Teredinibacter turnerae T7901: one gene and its partner. The protein of the gene in region 1 interacts with the protein of each later gene in a pairwise test. Links are inferred from orthologs where the notes say so. Each region holds a gene or a part of one and is shown in the gene's direction. Other genes may lie near its edges.

Region 1 (3,200 bases):
ATGCGACACTTGCACCCGATCCAACACCCGGCCAAGGGCTGGTGATACTGCAAGACCGCAGTGGGGGAAACCTGCCAGCAACAGTTGGCGAATGCGGGGGCGACGAATGTAAAGCTGTGCTGTTTGCGATAGGACGTCAACTAGTCGTGGAGACAGTCGCTACTGTCGGGTATGTTCTCGCTCACAATGCCTATGCAGATGCCGCACGCGCGCGCGACTGTAAAACCAAAACCCAGCAAGTCGAAAATGCCGGCGCGCCCCGTAAAATCATGGAAGAGGACCTTGGCAACTACCTGTAAGCGAACAAACCTCATGTCTGAGTAAGGATGGTTGGCCGCCCGCTTTAGCGGCCACTCCCAACCCAAAAAAATGTAACAGTCTTAAACGAAGTGATACCACGCCCCTCCTCTTAATCAAACATTTCGGCGAAGAACCGCTTGCAAGTTACCGATAAGCTCGCAGGGCTTTGAGCCGTCGCGTTTTCAAATAGACTTTCCGCTAAGCGTTTATGCGTTTTCCAGTGGAATTCCGGATTACCCTTGGCACCTGCTTTCTCGCGGTGATTGAGTTAGGCGGATACCGCGATCCGTTATATACTCGCCTGTTTTAGCAATCTGGCACAGGGAGCCCAACCATGCTTGACCGTTTCGCCGCCTGGACTCGTTTCGTCCTGTTGGCAGCAACCACTAGCACGCTTCTGGCTTGCGGTCAGAGCGGCCCGTTACGACTTCCAGATAAACCTGACGAGGCCCCAGCAAGCTCCACCAGTGAAGTCACCAATACAAGCAACGCATCGGCTCAGGAATAAATAGATACCATGGCGCACTTCAGTTACAACGATAATCAGCTCACGGTGGAGGGTTGTACACTCTCCGCTATCGCCGATACTTACGACACGCCCTGCTACGTGTACAGCCGCGCATCCATTGAACAATCCTACCAGGCCTACGCCAGTGCGCTCGGCGCGCACCCTGGTATGATCTGTTACGCAGTCAAGGCTAACTCGAGCCTCGCGGTGCTTCAGGTGCTTGCGCAACAAGGCGCGGGCTTTGATATCGTTTCTCAGGGTGAGCTTCAGCGGGTACTCGCCGCCGGCGGTAGCGCCGATCGTGTGATTTTCTCCGGTGTAGGTAAAAAAGCTGAGGAGATGCGCTTCGCGCTGCAACAGCAGATTGCCTGCTTTAACGTGGAATCGGCAGCGGAACTGGAAACACTTGCGCAGGTTGCGCAAGCGATGGGTACTACGGCACGTGTATCCCTGCGGGTTAACCCGGACGTGGATGCCAACACCCACCCTTATATTTCCACCGGCCTGAAAGAAAACAAATTTGGCGTTGATATTCAGACAGCACTTGACGTCTACCGTCGGGCGGCCAGCCTGGATGGGATCGACGTGGTTGGGATCGATTGTCATATCGGTTCCCAGTTAACTCAGCTAGCCCCGTTTATGGATGCACTGGACCGTGTCCTGGCGCTGATGGATCAGCTCGCGGAAGAAGGCATCACTATCCGCCATCTGGATCTCGGTGGCGGCCTGGGCGTAACCTATAACAACGAGCAACCCCCTTCGCCCGCAGACTATGTCGGGCAGGTTATTGCCAAACTCGGTGATCGCGCGGTCGCACTGATGTTCGAGCCCGGGCGCTCAATCGTCGCGAACGCCGGCGTACTACTCACCCGAGTGCTTTACTTAAAGCCAACTGAGCACAAAAATTTCGCAATAATTGATGCTGCGATGAACGATAACATCCGCCCCTCGCTTTACCAGGCTTGGCAGCGCGTACTTCCGGTGATTGCGCCCGAAGAAAGCGAACCCACCCAGCAATGGGATCTGGTTGGGCCTGTGTGCGAAACCGGAGACTGGCTGGCCAAGGATCGCGCATTAGCGCTCCACGAAGGCAGCGTACTTGCTCTAATGTCCAGTGGCGCGTACGGGTTTACCATGAGCTCCAATTACAACAGCCGTACCCGAGCTGCCGAAATCATGGTCGACGGCGACAAACATCACCTTATTCGCGCCCGCGAAACCTTTGCCGATTTGGTTCGCGGTGAGCAGCTATTAGGTAGCGAGGACCCTAGCTGATGCGTTTGCGGTTCACCAAAATGCATGGTCTGGGCAACGATTTTGTCATGATCGATGCTATCAGCCAGAAAGTCACCATAACACCCGAGCGCGCCCGCAAGTTGGCTGACCGCCATTTTGGTGTCGGTTGCGACCAGGTACTGGTTGTTGAGTCTCCAGACAATCCAGACGCAGACTTCCGTTACCGTATATTCAATAACGACGGCAGCGAAGTAGAAAACTGTGGCAACGGCGCTCGCTGTTTTGCGGTATTTGTGCGGCAGCGACAACTGACAGCGAAGTCAGACATTGTTGTGGAGACGGCAGCGGGGCTGTTGCGGCTGCATGTGCTTGACGACAACCAGGTCACGGTCAATATGGGTGTACCTGTGCTGGCGCCCGCGCAAATTCCGTTTGTGACACCGCACGAGCAGCCCGAATATCCGCTCCAGCTGGACAACATGGAAATTACTATCAGCGCCGTTTCCATGGGTAATCCGCACGCGGTCACGCTCGTGGATAACCTGGCCAGCTTCCCGGTAAAAACACTGGGGGCACAAATTGAAACTCATGCGCAATTTCCAAACCGAGTCAACGCCGGCTTTATGGAATTAATTTCCCGCCAAGAAGTTAAACTCCGGGTGTTTGAACGCGGCGTTGGAGAAACGCTTGCGTGCGGCACTGGAGCCTGCGCTGCAGTCGTCAGCGGCATTGTCCGCGGGTTGCTCGACACTACAGTTGCAGTTCATCTCCCCGGCGGCAGCCTCAGCATCACATGGGAGGGCGCAGAAAAGCCTGTTATGATGACGGGGCCAGCCAAAGCTGTATTTCATGGACAGGTTAAACTATGAGCGAGTCCATTACGGATAAAAAAGAGCGCCTCACCGAAAAGCAGGTCGCCCACTACTTAAAAACCAATCTCGATTTTTTTAATCGGCATCTCGATTTGCTCAGCGAGCTTCAACTTCCACATGAAAGCGGCAAGGCCGTTTCGCTGGTGGAACGCCAGGTCGCGGTGCTCCGCGAGCGCAATATGGATATGCGCCACCGTCTCAGCCAGTTACTGGATAACGCCCGTGAGAACGACCGCTTGTTCGACAAGACCAAGCGGCTGGTGCTGGCCTTGCTCGAATGCAAT
Region 2 (3,240 bases), 290 kb from region 1 along the record:
TTATCCCGTGTTGGCATGTAGATCGGACGCGCCAAAGCATGTTGCCCGTGGGGATTGAGAGTTATCGATCAGGGATCGATGTCAAACAAGGAGACAGCTTATGAACAGAACTGGTGAAGAAGGTACCGTGCCTTCGCGTTCCAAACGCTTTTTTGAGAAGGGAGATTACTGGTACTACAGCACCCGCGAGGGCGTCGATATTGGCCCTTTCGATACGCTGCACGAAGCTGAAGTGGGTGCCAGTGATTTTATCGACTTTATCATCCACGCCGAGCCCACCATTCGCGAAACCCTGGGCCGTTATTCAAGTCGCGCCGCCTGAAGCGCGCAATCATAATAATTCTGAGCGGGAGAATTTTTCTCCCGCTTGTTTAGCACGAAGAAACCCGTTAGGTAGTCCATCGTTCCGAACCACCCGTCACGGTGCAACACGCGTTATTTGTCGCACAACGACGGGTTTTCCCGCCTTATAAACGCGATTACAATTCTACTCATCTGCCTCCGAGCGCCAGCCACCGCGACCGCGTTTACCCATTCGGCTTTTCATATCCTGCCATTTTTCCAGTTGTTCCGGGGTGAGAATTTCGCGCATTTTGGCCTGCATTTCCGCATGGAAATACACCCGTTGCTTGGCTGAGTCCGCTGCCTGTGCCGCGAGCGCATCCAACTGGGTTTGATAATCCGCAGCGGATGGGTCGAGCTGTGACAGCGCCGCAGGGTTGCCGAGACCGCGCTCACCGCGCGCCGCAGCGTGCTCGTCGCGCAAGGCTTGGATTTGCGCCTTTTGTTCGGTCGTCAGATCCAGGGCGTACTCCATCATCTCCAGCCCGCGGCCTTGGAAACCGCCACCACCGCCCTTGCCACAACCACCCTGTCCTGGGCCCATAGCCATAGCGCTAGCCGCCATAGAAATAAGCCCGGCGCCAATCAGTGCTTTACATTTTGCTTTCATCATTGCCTCCTTCACGTGGCGTTGTTTGATGGGTCCCAGTATGCTCGCCGGCAATGCTAAGTAGGGTTACGCCGCGGTAAAGTTACGTAAAGGACTCGCAGGTGGGCATTAAAGCCGTTACATTGTGGATATGGAAAATTTACCTCTCATTTTACTGGTCGACGACGATCAAGAACTTTGCGACCTCATCGGCGAATATCTCACCGCTGAAGGCTTCGCCGTAGACAAAGCCCACAGTGGCCAAAGTGCGCTCACGCGCCTCGCCTCGCCGCCGGAATGCCAGCTGATCGTGCTGGATATTATGATGCCGGGGCTGTCCGGGCTGGATGTACTGCAGCGGCTGCGACCAAGCAACAGCACCCCGGTAATTATGTTGACCGGTCGTGGTGATGACATTGATCGCATATTGGGCCTCGAAATGGGCGCCGACGACTACCTGGCTAAACCCTGTAACCCGCGTGAGCTGGTTGCTCGGGTACGCGCTATCCTGCGCCGCACTCAAAACCCAACCAGCGGGGATCAACACCTGCTGGACGTAGCCGGCATTCAGCTCAGTCCAGCGGATATGCAAGCCAAAGCACTCGGCACACCACTGCAGCTCACCGGAGCCGAGTTCAACACCCTTAAAGTGTTGATGCAGCACCCGGGACAAACCCAGACCAAGGCATTTCTTACCGAGCAGGTACTGCATCGCCCCCTCACCGCCTACGACCGCAGCATTGATGTGCACGTCAGCCGGATACGCCAAAAACTGGCCAACGCGGGCATTCACGATATTATTCGCTCCGTTCGAGGGGTCGGTTACCAACTATTGTCCGCAGACTGATGCCCAATTTCGGTTTTAGCAAAATATTCTGGAAAATATTTCTCACCTTCTGGCTGGTGAATCTGGCGGTCATCTTTGCCGCCAGTTTCACCATCGTAAGCAACATGGAAGCGACGCGAATCACCAATTTGCATGAGCAGATGGCGCGTCGTTTTGCCGAACAAATCATCGATCGCGTCGAAAGTGGCGAGCCTATGCCGCGCTTCCGCCGTTTCGGCGGGCCCGGCCCCAAGCGCGGTGAGGAACCGTCGCCGCGACTGAACATCACGCGCGCAGACACTAACACACCGGTATTCCAACACCGCTTCAGGTTTCAAACCGAAGAACGCACGCTGCAATTTCAGGTCACCAGCGCCGCCGGCACGCTCTATAACGTAGAAACGCAACTCCCGCGCAAACCGCTGTTTATGAAGGACATGCTGCAACGCCTGCGGTCCACCCAATTTGTGTTAATTCTGATCGCCTCGACCTTGGCCAGCGCGCTGCTAAGCTGGTCGATTGCGCGCCCACTGAAAAACCTGGGCGCGCGCTCGCGCGAAGTGGCAGGAGGGAATCTTGACGCCCGCCCGGATAAAAAACTGCTTCAGCGCGGCGATGAAATTGGCGAATTAGCGCGGGATTTGGACCATATGATTCACCAGGTCGCTACCAGTATTAACGGGCAACGTCAACTTCTGCACGATGTTTCACACGAGCTACGCGCTCCGCTGGCCCGTTTGCAAGCCGCCGCCGCGCTCGTGGAAAAAAAACCCGAATCTCCGCAATACATCGCCAAAATTCATCACGAATGCGACCGCATGAATGTCCTCATTCAACAGATTCTCGACTATGCTCGCTTCCATGAACTGCCGGAAGATCGCGAAACAGCATCACTAACTGACTTAGTAGACGACGTATGTAGCGATATTCGCTTTCGCTACCCTGAGCATCAAATTCAAATAGACACTGCCACCACTCGCCAGATCTACTACACCGGATTTCTGGATTCCCTGCAAAAAGCCTTAACCAATTTTCTCGACAACGCCTGCAAATACTCGCCACCAAACAGTCTCGTGCACATACAATTGAGCGAGCAGGAACATACAACAACCGTAGAAATTTGCGATAGCGGCTGCGGTATCGCACCAGAACACCTGGCGCGCGTTACAGAACCGTTTTTTCAAACTGCAGCAGAGAACTCGCAAAAAGGGTTTGGCCTTGGCTTAAGCATCGCGCGTCGCGCCATCGAAAAAAACGGCGGCAAATTGGATTTTGGCAACCGCGCGGAGGGCGGCTTGTGTGTCACTGTGACGCTTCCTCGCTAGCGTTCAATATGTGCAATGGGCCATGACCATTAATCATTAACCAGTTTCTCCACTACCTTATCGACTCTAGAGCTGCCTGCTGACATGTTAATCCGCAATACACTCCAACCCACCGATATCGGCAGAATTATTCTGCTTCACAGCGAGTACTACTCGGC

The links.
Region 2: the proteins of lysA (region 1) and TERTU_RS19685 interact in binary tests that used the Escherichia coli proteins (3 or more experiments, as listed by UniProt). The link is inferred for Teredinibacter turnerae T7901 from one-to-one orthologs.

The regions. Positions count from the first base shown.
Region 1 is NC_012997.1:4,615,615-4,618,814, forward strand. The notes cover bases 77-2,950. They hold lysA (diaminopimelate decarboxylase), read left to right. Parts: upstream 77-817; coding sequence 818-2,083; downstream 2,084-2,950. Other genes in these bases: TERTU_RS18520 (hypothetical protein), read left to right, coding at 77-299; lptM (LPS translocon maturation chaperone LptM), read left to right, coding at 635-808; dapF (diaminopimelate epimerase), read left to right, coding at 2,083-2,913; TERTU_RS18535 (DUF484 family protein), read left to right, coding at 2,910-2,950. Outside these bases: more of TERTU_RS18520, read left to right, coding at 1-76; more of TERTU_RS18535, read left to right, coding at 2,951-3,200. UniProt on the Escherichia coli protein: Specifically catalyzes the decarboxylation of meso-diaminopimelate (meso-DAP) to L-lysine. Is not active against the DD- or LL-isomers of diaminopimelate.
Region 2 is NC_012997.1:4,905,936-4,909,175, forward strand. Bases 17-2,930 are described here. They hold TERTU_RS19685 (response regulator transcription factor), read left to right. Parts: upstream 17-1,082; coding sequence 1,083-1,778; downstream 1,779-2,930. Other genes in these bases: TERTU_RS19675 (DUF6316 family protein), read left to right, coding at 101-322; TERTU_RS19680 (Spy/CpxP family protein refolding chaperone), read right to left, coding at 488-952; TERTU_RS19690 (sensor histidine kinase), read left to right, coding at 1,778-2,930. Also shown: more of TERTU_RS19690, read left to right, coding at 2,931-3,082; TERTU_RS19695 (GNAT family N-acetyltransferase), read left to right, coding at 3,167-3,240. UniProt on the Escherichia coli protein: Response regulator member of the two-component regulatory system CpxA/CpxR which responds to envelope stress response by activating expression of downstream genes including cpxP, degP, dsbA and ppiA.